4 regions of the Bradyrhizobium sp. McL0615 genome follow, and region 2 is predicted to be linked to each of the others. Evidence: predicted binding sites of a transcription regulator. Region 2 holds the regulator's gene; each other region holds the start of a gene.
What was found. Region 2 encodes PhoB, which activates phosphate uptake and scavenging genes when phosphate is short. Its sites were predicted from a motif close to TGTCATNNANCTGTCAT; they were not measured.
Positions count from the first base shown of each region.

Region 1: the regulator PhoB is predicted to act here: its motif matches at 2,412-2,428, upstream of ACPPVP_RS12170 (alkaline phosphatase D family protein).
Region 3: the regulator PhoB is predicted to act here: its motif matches at 2,186-2,202, upstream of phnF (phosphonate metabolism transcriptional regulator PhnF).
Region 4: the regulator PhoB is predicted to act here: its motif matches at 1,947-1,963, upstream of ACPPVP_RS36875 (esterase-like activity of phytase family protein).

Region 1 covers NZ_CP188254.1:2,528,658-2,532,866, reverse strand. Annotated here, with positions in the region: gene ACPPVP_RS12180 (Gfo/Idh/MocA family protein) at 1-67, opposite strand, end outside; gene ACPPVP_RS12175 (GlcG/HbpS family heme-binding protein) at 124-564, opposite strand; gene ACPPVP_RS12170 (alkaline phosphatase D family protein) at 753-2,345, opposite strand; gene ACPPVP_RS12165 (hypothetical protein) at 2,547-2,945, opposite strand; gene ACPPVP_RS12160 (indolepyruvate ferredoxin oxidoreductase family protein) at 3,090-4,209, opposite strand, start outside.
Region 2 covers NZ_CP188254.1:838,852-843,060, forward strand. Annotated here, with positions in the region: gene pstA (phosphate ABC transporter permease PstA) at 1-742, shown strand, start outside; gene pstB (phosphate ABC transporter ATP-binding protein PstB) at 739-1,560, shown strand; gene phoU (phosphate signaling complex protein PhoU) at 1,572-2,288, shown strand; gene phoB (phosphate regulon transcriptional regulator PhoB) at 2,299-3,003, shown strand; gene ACPPVP_RS03875 (GcrA family cell cycle regulator) at 3,209-3,718, opposite strand.
Region 3 covers NZ_CP188254.1:3,385,838-3,390,046, reverse strand. Annotated here, with positions in the region: gene ACPPVP_RS16025 (carbon-phosphorus lyase complex subunit PhnI) at 1-1,056, opposite strand, end outside; gene phnH (phosphonate C-P lyase system protein PhnH) at 1,059-1,664, opposite strand; gene phnG (phosphonate C-P lyase system protein PhnG) at 1,666-2,079, opposite strand; gene phnF (phosphonate metabolism transcriptional regulator PhnF) at 2,239-2,970, shown strand; gene phnE (phosphonate ABC transporter, permease protein PhnE) at 3,066-3,914, opposite strand; gene phnE (phosphonate ABC transporter, permease protein PhnE) at 3,911-4,209, opposite strand, start outside.
Region 4 covers NZ_CP188254.1:7,666,787-7,670,995, reverse strand. Annotated here, with positions in the region: gene ACPPVP_RS36880 (hypothetical protein) at 1-493, shown strand, start outside; gene ACPPVP_RS36875 (esterase-like activity of phytase family protein) at 547-1,899, opposite strand; gene ACPPVP_RS36870 (heme ABC transporter ATP-binding protein) at 2,007-2,813, opposite strand; gene ACPPVP_RS36865 (FecCD family ABC transporter permease) at 2,810-3,907, opposite strand; gene ACPPVP_RS36860 (heme/hemin ABC transporter substrate-binding protein) at 3,904-4,209, opposite strand, start outside.

The DNA of each region.
Region 1 (4,209 bases), 1.7 Mb from region 2:
CATCCGCCAGAACGTCAGACCACCATCCCATCCCGATACAAGCCACGCGAAGCGGATCGGCACCCATCACTTTGCACTCCCCAAGACGATGTGATTCCCGAGCTGGCTTCCGGCGCTACGATGTCATTCCCACTTGGCGCCGATCGACTCGACGGCCAGCTTGGCGATCCGCAAATCGGTCTCCCAATCACCGCCGCTGACGCCGACGCCGCCGATGCATTCGCGGTCGACCAGCACCGGCACGCCGCCTTCCATGGCCGTCCACCGTTCCGGTCCGGCGGCAAGCGCAAGTCCGATCGCATGGCTGACGTCGAGGTCCTGACCGGCCGCGCCTTTGGCCGTGGTCGGGCGCCGGTTTGACGCGGCGCAAACCGCCTTGGTGGTGCAGGAGTGCACGGTATGGAAGCGGCCGCCGTCCATGCGCTCTATCAGGATCACATGCCCACCGGCATCCACAATGGCACAGGCGATCGCGATGTTGGCCTGGCCGGCCAATTCCAGCGCCGTCGCCATGATCTTTTTCGCGCCCTGATGCGTCAGGCGCTTGCTGTCGGCGACAAACATGGCGGGGCTCCGGTCGGGCGGGACAGGCGAAGTGTGCGCCACCGCTGCGCCTCGTTCAAGAACTAACGCAACTTCGGGATGTGGTTTTGCACACCACCGCGCCAGCGTGGTGATCCTGTCCGAACTATGCGGCGCGAACATGGAAGCTGGTCCGGGATTCCGTGCCGACGATCCCGCGGTCGAAGACGTCAGATATGCTGCGCCATGATCTGACCCGGCCGCGCGTCCGGGCGGGGCTCGATATCGACCGACCAGAGGTCCCGGTTATCGACATCCTTCAACGTCACGGTCATCACTTCGGTCTTGCCGTCGATATCGACGCGGCCGAAGAACTGCAGGCCGTAACAGGGGGCGAGATTCTCGCCGCTGCAGCCCTTCTGGAACATCGCTTTCGGTCCGAACGTGTTGTCGAGCGGGGCCGGCGCCCAGGTGCCCGCATGCAGCGGACCGGAGACGAATTCCCAGAACGGTTCGAAATCCTGATAGGCCGCGCGGTTCGGGTCGTAATGGTGCGCGGCCGTATAATGCATGTCGGCGGTCAGCCACACCGTGTTGCGGATGCCGGCGCGCTTCATGAACGACAGCAGATTGGCGATCTCGTGCTCGCGCCGCTCCGGCGGGCCGTCGCCGAGCGCGATGCCATCCTCGCTGAAGAGGCCGATCGGCATGTCGGCGGCGATCACTTTCCAGGTGGCATCGGACGCCACCAGCTCGCGCTTCAGCCAGGCCAGTTGCGCAGCACCCAGGATGCAGGTCTCGCTCAGGTCGTCGCGCTGATTCCAGGTGGAATCGCGGTAGCTGCGCATGTCGAGCATGAAGACGTCGAGCAGCGGTCCATAGGCGATCTTGCGATAGATGCGGCCGTCTTGGGCGGGCACGGCCCGCATCGGCATGAACTCATGGAACGCGCGGCGCGCTCGCGCCACCAGAAGCGAGCTGCCGTCCTCGGCATAGCCGGTCTCATCGGCGGTACCCATCGGCGCCCAATCGTTGGTGACCTCGTGGTCGTCCCATTGCGCGAACAGGGGCACGGCGGCATGGAAGGCGCGAAAGTTCTGGTCGAGCCAGTTGTATTTGTAGTTGCCGCGGAACTCGGCGAGGCTGTGGGCGACGACGGATTTTTCCTCGGTGACGACGTTTCGCCACACGTCACCATCGGGCAGCTTCAATTCCCGCTCGACCGGGCAATCCGCATAGATGTGATCGCCGGAATGGATGAAGAAGTCCGGACGGTTGTCGAGCATGGTGCGGTATGTCCGCATCCCGCCACGGCTTTCGTCGATGCCCCAGCCCTGCCCCGTGGTATCGCCCGACCAGGCGAACGATATCGAGCTTCGTGTCACGGGCGCGGTACGCAAATGCCCAAGCTGCGTCTCGCCGACGAGACCCTGCCCGCCGATATCTTCAAACCGCACGCGATAGAAAATATCCTGCCCGGCCGGCAGGCCGTCGAGCAGCACCTTTGAGGTGAAATCGCCGGCCGGCAAGGCCTCGGCGGAGGCCGAGCCAATGATGGTCTTGAAACTCTCCACAACAGAACATTCCACCTGCATCCGCGCCGGCCGGTCGGCGCGCGCCCAGATCACCGCGGAATTGGCCGAGACGTCGCCGGATTGAATGCCGCTGGTGATGAGCGGCCGGTCCGCGGCGCGGCTGAGATACGGTCTGGCGAGGCTGCCGAGACCGGCCACGGCGCATGTTGCTGCGGAGCGGACCAGCCATTGACGCCGGTTCAAGCCTTGTTGGTTCAAGCCTTGCCCGGCGCGTATCGCAATTGGCATCGAAGCACCCTCGTCGAATCACGACGAAGGTGTGCCCGTTGAGTTTGACTCGCGGCTGAAGCTTTTACGACAGGTGGATGACGTGGACGCGTCGCTTCGTAGGGTGGGTTAGCGAAGCGTAACCCACCAAAGTGTTTCTGCGGGGAGGTCAAAGCGGTGGGTTACGCCTTCGGCTAACCCACCCTACGAAGTTACGAATCTCTACCGCTCCCAGCCGCAGATGCCGCCGGACTTGCACGGCCAGGTCTGGATGCGCGTATCGCGCGCCTGCGCGTCGAGTGGGTTGCTGTGACGCCGCGCCAGCTTGGTGCGGGCGGCGGCGCGCGGCTTTTCGACACGCTGCTCCGCCACTTGCGGCTTGGGCGCGGCTTCCTTTGCCACCACCACGCGTTCCGTCTTCACCGGCTTGCGATCGGTCCTCGCCTCGATACGGACCGGAGCGAATTGCGTCTCGGGGCCGAGTCGCTTCGGCGAGAGCAGGGCCTGAGGAAGATCGAGGCCGAGGAACTCGTCGGCGCGATATTCGTCGGCCAGCGCGGCGCTGCCCGACATCAGGAGCCCTGTACAAAGCGCTGTCGCAATAGCCGTTTTCAGGCCCATCGCTGGCCTCCTGAAATCTACCAAAAGGGTGAAACTGACACCTTGATGTAGGAAGCCGGCCGGACAATGCCAGCCGTTCCCGGTCACAAGATGAACGATGGTTGGTCCCGGCTGTGGAAAAGTCCACAATCCGGATGAACAGCCCTACTCGGCGGCCTGCGCCACCGGCTGGCCGATCGCGGCTTCCAGGCGCGCGCATTCTCCGCGGAATTTTGCGACATTGGCTTCCTTGATGTGGCCGTAGCCGCGAACGAGTTCCGCGGATTTTGCCAGCGCTACCAGGCGCGGCCAGTCCTGCGGTTTCGCCTTGTCGAGATGGCGGAACATCATCGTGGAATATTCGCCCGGCAAGGCGCGTTCCATCCGGCGCTCAGTCGTGTAACCGAACGGATCGAACGCCGTTCCGCGCAGGAACTTGAACCGCGTCAGCAGGTCGAAGGCGCGAAAAATCCAGGAACCGAACTCGCGCTTGCGCAAATGTCCGGTCACCTTGTCGCGCGACGCCAGCAGCGGAGGCGCGAGGCTGACCTTGACGCCGGGGTCGCCGTCGAACTGTTCCTTCAACGCTTTTGCGAACTCGCCGTCGGAATAGAGCCGGGCGACTTCGTATTCGTCCTTGTAGGCCATCAGCTTGAACAGGCCTTTTGCAAAGGCCTCGGTGAGGTCATGCGAACCGGGCGAGCCCTCGGCTTCGGCGGCACGGACGCGCTCCACCTTGGCGAGGTAGCGCTTCGAATAAGCCTCATTCTGGTACTCGATCAGGAAATTGGCGCGGAAAGCGATGCTCTCGTCGAGCGTCCGCTTGGCCGGCGCCGCGCCTGAGTTCTTGAAGCGCGCGGCGCTGACGACGCGCTGCAGGTCGTGTGCGGCGAGCCGGCCCCAGGAGAACGCCAGCTTGTTCATCTCGATCGCCGCGCCATTGAGGTCGATCGCCTTCATGATCGCCTCCAGCGAAAGCGGAATCGCGCCGCGCTGGAAAGCAAAGCCAAGCATGAAGGCGTTGGTGGCGATGCTGTCGCCCATCAGTGCGGTGGCAAGCCCGGTGGCGTCCAGAATATCGAGATCGGAGGCGCTGACGGCCCCGTTGAGCGAGTCCCGCATCGTCCCCGCCTCGAAGTCGATGTCGGGGTTGATGACGAAACTCGCGGTCGGCAGCAGGTCGGCATTGACGATGGCGCGGGTCACACCGCGCTCGGCCCGGCTCAGCGCCGGGATGCTGGTGGCGACCACGATGTCGCAGCCGAGGATGAGGTTGGCCCCGCCC
Region 2 (4,209 bases):
CACGCTGTTCTACAACGGCCTCGCCGGCATCAACCTCGCCGTCTTCACCCAGGATACGCCGCCGCCCGGATCGACCGATGGCGGTTTGCGCAACGCCATTATCGGCTCGATCATAATGACCGTGATCGGGGTCGGCATCGGCGCGCCGCTCGGCCTGTTCGCCGGCACGTATCTGGCCGAATACGGTAAGCACGACAAGCTCACCTCGGTGATCCGCTTCATCAACGATATCCTGTTGAGCGCGCCGTCGATCATCATCGGCCTGTTTATCTACGGCGCCATCGTGGTGCCGATGGGCGGCTTCTCGGCCTTCGCCGGCTGCCTGGCGCTCGCCGTGATCGTGATCCCCGTGGTGGTCCGCACCACCGAGGACATGCTGGGACTGGTGCCCAATCCGCTGCGCGAGGCCGCCTCCGCTCTCGGGCTGCCGCGCTCGCTGGTGATCCGGCGGATCGCCTATCGCGCCGCCCGCTCGGGCCTGATCACCGGCGTGCTGCTGGCGACCGCCCGCGTCGCCGGCGAGACTGCGCCGCTGTTGTTCACCGCGCTGTCGAACCAGTTCTTCAGCCTGAACCTGACCAAGACGATGGCGAACCTTCCCGTCACCATCAACAACTTCGTGCAGAGCCCCTATGTCTACTGGAAGCAGCTCGCCTGGAGCGGGGCGCTGCTGATCACGCTCACCGTACTTGCCCTGAATATTGGCGCGCGCATTCTCGGCGCCGAGAGGACATCCAAATGACCGAACTCTCCGTATCAGTGAGTACCGCGAGCGGGCCCGTTCCGCAGGTGGCGCTGCCCGAGGCCGCACCGAAGGTGACCGCCCGCGGCCTGAACTTTTACTATGGCGAGCACCATGCGCTGAAGAACATCAACCTGACGCTCGGCACCAACCGCGTCACCGCCTTCATCGGCCCGTCCGGCTGCGGCAAGTCCACGCTGCTGCGGATCTTCAACCGGATGTACGACCTCTATCCCGGCCAGAAGGCGACCGGCCAGTTGATGCTCGACCAGACCAACATCCTCGACCCCAAGCTCGACCTCAATCTGCTGCGGGCCCGCGTCGGCATGGTGTTCCAGAAGCCGACGCCGTTCCCGATGACGATCTACGAAAACATCGCCTTCGGCATCCGGCTCTATGAGAAGATCTCCAAGTCGGAGATGGACGGCCGGGTCGAGAAGGCGCTGCGCGGTGGCGCGCTGTGGAACGAGGTCAAGGACAAGCTGAACGCAAGCGGGCTGTCGCTGTCCGGCGGCCAGCAGCAGCGGCTCTGCATCGCGCGCACGGTTGCGGTGCGGCCCGAGGTGATTTTGTTCGACGAGCCCTGCTCGGCGCTGGACCCGATCTCGACCGCCAAGGTCGAGGAACTGATCCAGGAGCTGGCGGAGGATTACACCATCGCCATCGTCACCCATAACATGCAGCAGGCGGCCCGCGTCTCGGACAAGACCGCCTTCATGTATCTCGGCGAGCTGATAGAGTTCGACGACACCAACAAGATTTTCACCTCGCCGAGCGATCGACGTACCCAAGATTACATCACCGGCCGGTTCGGTTGAGGAGATAACACATGGCTTCTGAACACACCGCCAAGGCATTCGACAGCGACCTCCAGGAATTGACCCGTCTCGTCGCCGAGATGGGCGGCCTGGCTGAGCGCATGATCACCGAATCCGTCGACGCGCTGGTCCGTCGCGACGTCGCTCTCGGCAAGCGCGTCGTCGCGTCTGACGTCGAGATCGACCGGCTGCAGCATCTGATCGAGGAGCGCGCGGTGCTGACTATCGCGCGCCGCCAGCCGATGGCGATCGACCTGCGCGAGATCGTCGGCGCCATGCGGGTCGCCACCGATCTGGAGCGGATCGGCGACCTCGCCAAGAACATGGGCAAGCGCGTCGCAGCACTGGAAAACGATTTCCAGCCGCTGAAGCTGATGCGCGGCCTCGAACACATGACCGACCTGGTGCAGTCGCAGGTCAAGTCGGTGCTGGACGCCTATGCAGCGCACGATCTGCCGGCGGCGATGGCGGTCTGGAAGGGCGACGAGGAAGTCGACGCCATCTGCACCTCGCTGTTCCGCGAGCTCCTGACCTATATGATGGAAGACCCGCGCAACATCTCGTTCTGCATCCATTTGATGTTCTGCGCCAAGAACATCGAACGGATCGGCGACCATGCCACCAATATCGCCGAGACCGTGTTCTACATGATCGAGGGCCAGCAGATGCTCGACAAGCGCCCGAAGGGCGACATGACGAATTTTGCCACGACCGTACCGAATAGCTGAGGGATAGAAGATGAGCGCGCGCATTATGGTGGTCGAGGACGAGGAAGCGCTGACCACGCTGTTGCGCTACAACCTCGACGCCGAAGGTTATGATGTCGAAACCGTCGCGCGCGGCGACGATGCGGATACCCGGTTGAAGGAACGGGTGCCCGATCTCGTCGTGCTGGACTGGATGCTGCCCGGTCTGTCAGGCATCGAACTCTGCCGGCGCCTGCGCGCCCGGCCGGAGACCAAGCAATTGCCGATCATCATGCTGACCGCGCGCGGCGAGGAGAGCGAGCGGGTGCGGGGGCTGGCGACCGGCGCCGACGATTACATCGTCAAACCGTTCTCGGTGCCGGAACTGCTGGCGCGGGTGAAGGGCCTGTTGCGGCGCGCGAGCCCGGAGCGGCTCGCCACCGTGCTGACCTATGGCGACATCGAACTGGATCGCGAGAAACGCCGCGTCGCGCGTTCGGGCCGCCAGATCGATCTCGGCCCGACCGAGTATCGCCTGCTGGAGTTTTTCCTGGAGCATCCCGGCCGCGTCTTCAGCCGCGAGCAATTGCTCGACAGCGTCTGGGGCCGCGACATCTATATCGACGAGCGCACCGTCGACGTCCATATCGGCCGCCTGCGCAAACTGCTCAACCCCGGCCGCGAGCAGGACCCGATCCGCACCGTGCGCGGCGCCGGCTACGCGCTGGATGACCGGTTTGCGAAGGTGGAGCCGTAAGGCTTCAGCGTTCGCAACCGCCGTCGTCCCTGCGAACGCAGGGACCCATACCCACAAATCTCGATTGTTGAAAAACGCTGGAGCTCCAGCGAAGCATAACCACTGACATCGGTGGTTATGGGTCCCTGCGTTCGCAGGGACGACAAACCATTTGGTTCGTAGCCCGGGTTGCGCTGCGCTCCATCCGGGCTCGATAAATCGCAACTTACCGCGTCGGCTTCGGCTGCTGCCTGCGCCGGTCGGAGGCCGGCTGATACGCCACGCGCGAGTGATGCGCGCAATAGGGCAGGCCCGCGAGCGCCTTGCCGCCGCAGAAGAAGAATTCCGGGCTCGAGGGATCGCCGACCGGCCAGTGGCAGGTGGCTTCGTTCAGTTCGAGCAGCGACAGCCGCTGGCTCATCGGCACCACGTTGTCGAAGGCGATCGGATCCGGCTCCATCTCGACCTCGAAAGCGTGCGCCAGCGCGGTGTTGCCGCGCGATACCGGGCGCGATACCCGCATCATCTGCTGCGCCGGGCGCGCCTTGCGCTGCCGCGGGGCGGCCGAGGAGGGGCTCTTGGCGCGGCCGGACAGGCCCAGCCGGTGCACTTTGCCGATCACAGCGTTTCGCGTCACATTTCCGAGTTCCGCGGCGATCTGGCTGGCCGACAATCCGGCTTCCCAGAGCTTTTTCAGCTGTTCGACGCGATCGTCGGACCAGGTCAATACCGTCATCGCATTCTTCCCTTCGCATCGCGCCGGCCAATCAGGGGCAGCACTGGCGACGTCATTCGTCTCAAAAATCCCTGCGGTCAGAATCCCTTAGCCCTCGCCGGGCGCGAAAGCCGCGCCCGAACGTGTACGCTGTACAAAATGGACTCTTGGGATCAGATCCGCCGCACGAGATGTCGTACCCGACAGCCCAAAAGCTACAATATGGCGGGACTCGGGCGCAAGAGTCCGCGCCGATGCGTCCACATGTTCCGGCATCTCTGCATTGCAGTGCGTGTTTTGCACCACACCGCAATCCTACGGAATTAACCTTTCTTGCGCCGCAGGAAGGCCCGCTTTCAGTGCTGGAAACACAGCCTTGTGGCGTGTTGACAGCGACCGCCGCCCACATAGAATACCTCCTACGTGCCGCCCTTAAGAGGCGGCACGTTTCGTTTTCGCAAGACCGGCTGCTGCCGCGTTCGCGCTCACGCTCGCATGCTCCGCGGCCGGTC
Region 3 (4,209 bases), 2.5 Mb from region 2:
CTCCTTGCGCAATTTGCGCAGCAGGCCGAGTTCGGACTGGAAGTCGACGTAATGCGGCAGCTTGAGATGTTCGACGAAGCCGGTCGCCTGCACATTGTCCGAATGAGACATCACGAACTCCTCGTCCTGGCCGGGCGCGATCACCTCCTCGCCAAGCTCACGGGCGCGCAGGCTGCGATCGACCAGCGCCATCGACATGGTCTTGCGCTCGCTCTGTCCGAACGCCAAGCCATAGCCGCGCGTAAAACACGGCGCTTCGGTCGCCGATCCCTTGAACTGGTTGACCATCTGGCATTCGGTCAGCGCGATCGCGCCGAGCGGAACGGCAAAGCCGGCATCCTCGGCCATGAACTCGACCTCCACCTCGCCGAACCGGATCTCGCCGGCGAAGGGGTGGTTGCGGCCATAGCCGCGTTGCGAGGAATAGCCGAGCGCCAGCAGGAAGCCTTCATCGGCGCGCGCCAGGTTTTGCAGGCGCAAATCGCGGTCCGCCGGGAAATTGAGCGGCTCGCGCGTCAGGTCACCGACGGGCGCGTCGGCATCCGCGATCGGCGACGGCTCGATCAGGCCGTCGCGGCCCAGAATGTCGGTCACGCGCGGGGTCGCCGCGGTAGACGCTTCACCGGCGGCAGGCGTATCGGGCTCGAAACCCTCGGCGAGTTGCGGATCGAGCAGACGATGGGTGTAGTCGAAGGTGGGCCCGAGAATTTGCCCGCCCGGAATATCCTTGAAGGTCGAGGAAACCCGGCGGCGCACCTGCATCGCGCCGGTGTCGACCGGCTCTGTCGCGCCAAAGCGCGGCAGCGTGGCGCGGAACGCGCGCACCAGGAAGATCGCCTCGATCAGGTCGCCACGCGCCTGCTTGATGGCGAGCGCCGCCAATTCGCGGTCGTACAGCGAACCCTCGGTCATGACCCGGTCGACGCCGAGCGTAAGCTGCTCGGAGATCTGGGCCAGTGACAGTTCGGGAACATCACGGTCGCCGCGCCGCTCATGCGCCAGCAGGCGGTGGGCGTTCTCGATGGCGCGTTCGCCTCCCTTGACGGAAACATACATGCTCAGCCTCCCCTCACGAGCCGCGTCGTGCGCGGTATGGCGACGATGGAATCGTCATGAACCAGCACGACGTCGATGCCGCGCGGAAACAGTGTGGCATTGATGGCCAGCCGCTCGAACAGATCTCGCGGCTGAATTGAAGCGCGGAACGCCGCCGAGCCGTCGATGCCAGGGCCCTGCAGCTCGACAACGGGGCCATCCGTCAAGCTTTCGACCTGCAGAACCAGCGTCGTCGAACGGTCCGGATATTCATTGCTGCCGAACGCGAAGCGATCGAGCGCCGGCAGGCTCTGCGGATCGCCTATCAGCGCAAAATTGGCAATCGACGAATCCGCAACGACTGGCGCGCTGGTATGGAACTTGAGCCATTTGGCGACATCCGCCGTCGCCGACATCTGGCCATCGAGCCAGACCGGCGTATCGTGGTCGAACAGGGTCAGCGCTATGGCGGCCGCGCCGCGCATCATCCCGACCGGTGTGCCAGCCGTGGACGCGATACATTGAATGCTACCCGGCCGCGCCATCGCATCCATGACGGAACGAAAGGTCGATTGCGCCGACAGCACCTTGTCGGCAAATCCCCCGGGTAATTCGGCAACGCTCGTCATCTCAGCCCTCACCCCGTACCAGTGTGTAGAAATCGACCCGTGTCGCCGCGGCCTCTGCCGACCTGCGGTTTCGCTTTTCGATCGTCGCCGCACGCAGCGGTGCGATCACCCCGGCTTCAACCGTGGCCGCGAATTCATCCGACTGCACCATGGCGTCGCACAGCGCGATCAGCTTCGCCTTGTGACGGTTGCGGCCGAGCGTGTAGCCGAAGCCGACTTCTCCGGTCGAAAGCCGCACCGCCGCGCGCGAAACCGTGGCTTCTCCGAGATTGAATGGCGCGCCGTCGCCGCCGACGCGACCGCGCACCATGACCAGGCCATTTTCGGGCTCGCGCAGGTCTTCGTGCGCCGGCAACGCAATCGCCTCGAGATAACAGGCAATGTCTGTGGCCTCGGCGTGGGCCAGCACCGCCATCGCAGCCTTGCGCCGGGCTTGCCCGTGACTTTCTTTGCCTGCCATCACATCGACCTTGCCTGAATCAAGTTGTCTATGATACTAGACAACTCGATACCGAAACGCCATGACGATTTCGTGACAACGAGGTGATATTTCTCCAATGGCGGATATCGCGACATGAGCATTCAGGACGCCGCCTCCGGCGTTGCGCTGTGGCGGCAGGTCGCCGACGGCATCGAGCGCGGCATCGCGGACGGCCGCTTTGCCGCCGGCGAAAAGCTGCCGGGCGAGATGGAGATCGCCGAGACCTATCGGGTCAACCGCCATACCGTACGGCGCGCGCTTGCCGCGCTCGCCGAACGCGGCCTGGTGCGCGCCGAACGCGGCAGCGGCACCTATGTCGAGACCCGGCGCATCGCCTATCCCCTGCGCTCACGAACGCGGTTTTCCGAAATCGTCGGCGCCGGCGGCCGGGAACCGCGCGGCCAATTCATCGACGCGACCGAGGAAGAAGCCACGCGCGAGTTGGCCCGGGAACTCGGACTGAAGACCGGGGCGCCGCTGGTCCGGATCGAATCGGTACGGCTGGCCGATCGCACGCCGATCTGCATCAGCACCACCTGGCTTTCGGCCGAACGCTTCCCTGATGCGGGGAAAGTGTTCGCCAATGTCCGCTCGATGACCAAGCTGGTCGCGCATTACGGCATCCGGGATTTTCGCCGCGCGTCGACCCGGATCACCGCCGGCATCGTCGACGCAACCGACGCCGCGCGGCTGGACCTCGCGCTCGGACGTCCCGTGCTCGTGGTCGACAGCACCGACGTCGATACCGCAGGCGAGCCGCTGACAACCAAGCGCTCTCGCTTTGCCGCGGAGCGTGTGGAGTTCTTGGTGGAGAATGGTTTGTAGGGTGGGCAAAGCGAAGCGTGCCCACCACAGACGACGAGAACCTACCGAGAAACGGTGGGCACGGCGCTAACGCGCCTTTGCCCACCCTACGGATCTCACGCGATTGCCCGCTGTCCGATGATGGCGAAACGCAGCTTGCCCGAGATCCAGTCGATCGCGGCCACCGCAACCAGAATCATCAGGATCAGGAACGACACTTTCTGCCACTCAAGCACGCGGATCTGCTCGGCCAGCTGCAGACCGATGCCGCCAGCGCCGACGATTCCGATGATCGTCGCTGAGCGCGTATTCGATTCGATGAAATAGAGCACCTGCCCCGCGATGACAGGCAGCACCTGGGGCATCAGGCCGAAGCGTATTTCATGCAGCGCATTGCCGCCGGAAGCCCTGATCCCCTCGACCTGCTTCCTGTCGGCCGCTTCGATGGCCTCCGAAAACAATTTGCCGAACGCCCCGAAGTCGGACAGCGCGATCGCGAGCACACCGGCGAACGGGCCGAGGCCAACGACGTTGATCCACACCAGCGCCCAGATCAGCGTGTCGACACCGCGGATGGAATCGAAAAAGCGGCGCACCGGAAAGCGCAGCCAACCCGAAGGAATGATGTTCCGCGCCGCCAGCAGGCTGAACGGCAGCGCCGCAACGGCGGCGATGGTGGTGCCGAGCAGCGCGATCGACAGGGTTTCCCCCAGCGCCGACAGATAGGCCGGCAAGGATGAGCCCGGATCGGGCGGGATCATCATCAGCGTGATCCAGCCGAGCTGGCTCAGCCCGGCGAACAGTTTTGCCGGCGAGAAGTCGAGGTCGACCAGCCCGAAGATGAAAACGGCGAAGGCGGCGACGATCATCGCCGGCACGGCGAGCCGCGACGCGGCGGGCCTGTCGAAGATATCAGGGTATTTCGCCCGCAATTGCTCCCGGTCCGGCTTCGGCAACTGGCTCATGCTCGCGCATCCTTGCCGAACAGGCGGCCGCGCAACCAGCCGGTGCCGATATCGATGATGAAGACGGTGACGATGATCGTCAGCAGAATGGCGCTGACGTCGGAGTAATAGAATTTACGGATCGCGACCACGAGTTCCTGCCCGATGCCGCCGGCGCCCACAAAGCCCATCACCGAGGCTTCGCGAACGTTGATCTCGAAGCGCAGCAGCGCGTAGCTGGCGTAGCCGGCCGATACCTGCGGCAACACGGCAAACCGCATGCAGGACAGCCAGCTTGCACCGGTCGAGCGCACGC
Region 4 (4,209 bases), 2.0 Mb from region 2:
CTGGATTGGCGCGGCTACCGTTAGTCGGACATCGTCGGCGCGTGGCGCAGCGCAGGCGAGTGCGGCCGAGCCGCTCTTGAGCTATGAACTGGATCGGCTATTTCGCGCCGGCCGCCGCGCACCCAACGTGGATCTCAGCGCCGAGCGCGCCGAAGCCGGCCGGATCCTGCTCACCACTTCAAGTCATAGCGGCATGAGCGCGGACGACCGAACCTACCTTGTCCAGCAAGTCGGTGCGCTGACCGGCCTCGCCGCAGCCGACGCGGAACGCAGGGTCGATGGCGTCATTGCGAGCGCCACGACAGCCATTGCAAGGTCACGGCGCAGCACCGTGATCCTCGCCTTCTCGGTCGCGACCGCGATCCTGCTCGGTGCTGTGGCTGCCTGGGCCGCGGCGTGCGCCGGCGGACGGCATCGCGACGGTGCGCCCCTGCCGGAGTGGATGGATCGATCGAATGCACTCGGCCGACGGCGAGCCACCGTGCTGCCGTAGCGTTTGGTCTTCTCCCTCCCCCCGCGAAAGAGCGGGGAGAGGGAGAAGCACCTTTACTTCGCCTTCAAAAACTCGCCGACTTCCAGCAGCACGAACTCGTTATCATCCGCCTTGTTGGGATCGCGGCTCGACGAGAACGGCAGGTTGTTGTCGTTGCCGACGATGATATGCGTCTCATCGACGCGGTCGACGTTCTCTATGGTGAAGAACGGGAAGGTCAGCACGCCGTCGTTAAGCGGCTTGCGGGCCTTGTTGTCGGGATCGCGGATTTTCATCAAATCGATATAGGCGATCTTGCGCACCGGCTTGCCGACATTGGCGTCGGACAGTTCGACCTTGTAGACGCGCTTGAATTTGGCGAGATCCGGAAAGCAGTTCTCGCCGCGCTGGCCGGCCGGGCAGGCCTTGTCGGCGGTGCCCTCGCCATTGTCGCGCTCGATGATCAGGCCGCTGGAGGCGTCGATCATGTTGAAGTCGCCGATGGCGTTGCCGTTCTGCTCGAACACATATTGCCAGTAGCGGCCGGTGAATTTTTCGTTCACGACGTCGAATTCGAGAATCCGCGAGGCTTCCTTGCCGTCGAGCTTTTCCCAGTCCTTTTTCTCGGCATCCCACAGCGGGCCCTCGAGCAGACCATAGAGGAATTTGCCGTCCTTCGACGACGCAAAACCTTCATAGCCCTTGGAGCGGCGCAGATTGACACTGGTGTAGGTCGCCCCGGGTGCGCCCGGCGACTGCACCGACCAATGGTCGGGCGAGCGCACCGGCTTGCCGTCGGCGATGGTTTCGAACACGGCGAGAATCTTGCCCATCCTGTCGGCCTTCAGCACATAGGGTCCGAACTCGTCGCCGATCCAGAAGGTGTCGCCGATGACCTGAAAGCCCTCGGTGTCGAAATCGGCACCGGTGAGATAGCGCTTTGCAGTGTCCTCATGCACGATGCGGAACGGCACCTTCTTGTCGGGATCGTGCAGGAAGACGGTTTCCTGTCGCTCGATCTTGCCGCTCGCCCAGTCGATCTTGTGGCGGTTCAGATAGAGCATCGAGTCGGCCGAGTTGTAGCGCGAGCCCATGCCGTTGTCGGTGAGCACCCAGAACGAACCGTCCGGCATCACCTTGATGCCGGAATGGCCCTGCAGCGGCTGGCCCTTGAACGGCAGCGATACGCCGGTGGGGCGCTCGTAAGACTTGCCCATCACGCTGCCGACGGTATCGACGCGCTTGCCGGTGGTGTATTTGCCCGCGGTCTTGAGATCGTCCGGCGCATCCACGGGCGCATCGATGAAGCTCTGCGCCGGCAGCACGGCGTGGCTCTTCAGCGTGGCGGGAAACTCGCCTTCGCCCTGTGCAAATGCAGCACTGGCCAGAAAGATGGACGCGACGGAGCAGAGCAATGACACGCGCATGGCGGATCTCCTCATGATGACGATGCGGAGTGTCTTGCGGAGCGGCTGTTACAGCTGGCTGACAGTTCTGTGAAGAACCTGTAACGCCGTTGGATAAGGCTGCGGCGTTATGCCGTTGGCGGGCCTGCGGGCCGCATCGTCTGCGGCAGCAGGAACGGCACGCCGCCGTCGGTATAGTCGATCGTGACGTCGACCTCGAAAATCCGGCGGATGGTCTCGGCCGTGATCGCCTCCGCGCGGCCGCCGTCGACGGCAAGCTTGCCGCGATGCAGCAGCACGATCCGGTCGGCGAAGCGCATCGCCAGATTGAGGTCGTGCAGCACGGCAATCACGGCCGTACCGTTCTGCGCGCGCCGCCGCGCCGTCTCCACCAGATCGATCTGGTGGCGCATATCGAGGCTGGAAGTCGGCTCGTCCAGCAATAGCAGGCCGGGGCCGTGCTGTTGTTCGCCGCAGGCGAGTTGCACCAGCACGCGGGCAAAATGCGCGCGTTGCTGTTCGCCGCCGGAAAGCGTCGGCAATTGCCGGTGACTGAATGGGGCCAGTCCGACCTCGTCGAGTGCGGCATCGACCAGCCGTTGCGCGGCGGAGCGGCCGGCGTCGCCAGCGCCCATATGGACGATCTCCTCGACGGTGAACGGGAAGGTGACGTTGACATGCTGCGACAGCATCGTGCGGTGATAGGCGAGCTGGCGCGGCGGATAGAGGTGGATCTCGCGCTGCTTCAACCGGATTTGGCCGCGCGTCGGGCGGAGGTCGCCGGACAGCATCCGCAGCAGCGTCGATTTGCCGGCGCCGTTGGGACCGACGATCGCGACCATCTCGCCGGCCTTGATGCGCAGGTCGATGCCGTCGACCAGCGTGGCGCCCCCGATCGTCATCGAGATCGATTGGGCTTCGAGAATGGCGGTCATAGCGGAACCAGCCCGCGCTGGCGCAACAGCATGCCTAAGAAAAACGGCGCGCCGATCGCCGCCGTCAGGATGCCGATCGGCATTTCCGCCGGCGCCACGATGGTGCGCGCCAGCGTGTCGGCGCCCACCATCAGCACCGCGCCCAACAGCATCGAGGTCGGCAGCAGCAGCCGGTGCGCCGGCCCGATCACCAGCCGCAGCAGATGCGGCACCACGATGCCGACAAAGCCGACCACGCCGCAGACCGATACCGCAACGCCGGTCATCGCCGACACCAGCACGATCGAAATCCGCTTCAGCCGCTCGACGTCGACGCCGTTGTGAAAAGCCTCGGCCTCGCCGAGCACCAGCACATCAAGCCCGCGCGCGATCGAGACGCAGGCAATCAAAGCAAGCCCCAGCACCGGCGCCAGCGTGGCGAGCTTGGGCCAGGTCGCGCCGCTCAGCGAGCCCAGCATCCAGAACGTGATATCGCGCAACTGGCGATCGTCGGCGATGAACACCAGGAGCCCGATGCCGGCATTGGCGATGGCGGCAATCGCAATGCCGGCCAGCAGGAAGATCGCAATCGACGTCCGCCCCGAGCGGCTCGCGATCCCATACAGAACGATCGTCGTCCCCAGCGAGCCGGCGAAGGCCGCGATCGGCAGCAACTGATTCTGCATGAAGCGGAGGCTCTCGCCGGGGTGGCTGTCGGTGAAGACGATCGCTGCCGCCGCTGCAAACGCGCCGCCGGAGGAAACGCCGACCAGTGCGGGGTCGGCGAGGGGGTTTCGAAACAGTCCCTGCATAATGGCGCCCGATGTCGCGAGCAGGGCGCCGACCATCGCGGCTGCCGCGATCCGCGGAATCCGGATCGACCACAATACGAGCTGGTCGCGCGCGAGGCTTGGTCCCGCTGCAGCGTCCGCCCACAGGCCGAGCGCGGCCGGCAGCCGCGCCAGCGGAATGCCGGCAGCGCCCATCGTCAGCGCGATCAGCGCCGCGGCGGCAAGCGCGGCGAGCAGGCAAATGACGGTGAGGGACGCGGGCGGACGGAACGCGTATCCGCTGCGCTGCTTGGCACGTTCCGTGCTGTCGGAGAGGGCCGTCACAGCCGGCAGTTTGCGTTGACTGCCGCCGGCTTGAATTTCTCGGCATGCGGCGCCAGCGCCGGATAGAGCTGGATCGAGAGGTCGCGCGCTGCGACCGCCGTGCGCGGCCCGAAGCCGAGTAGATAGAGGCCTTCCATCGAGATGAAAGTCTTGTTGGCCGCGACCGGGGTCAGCGCGAAGGCCGGATGGAGGTACACCGTCTCCGCCTCCACCGAATCCTTGCCGCGCTGGATCGAGAGCACCACGTCGGGCTTTGCAGCGACGATCGCCTCGTCGTTGATGATCTTGTAGCCGTCATAGCC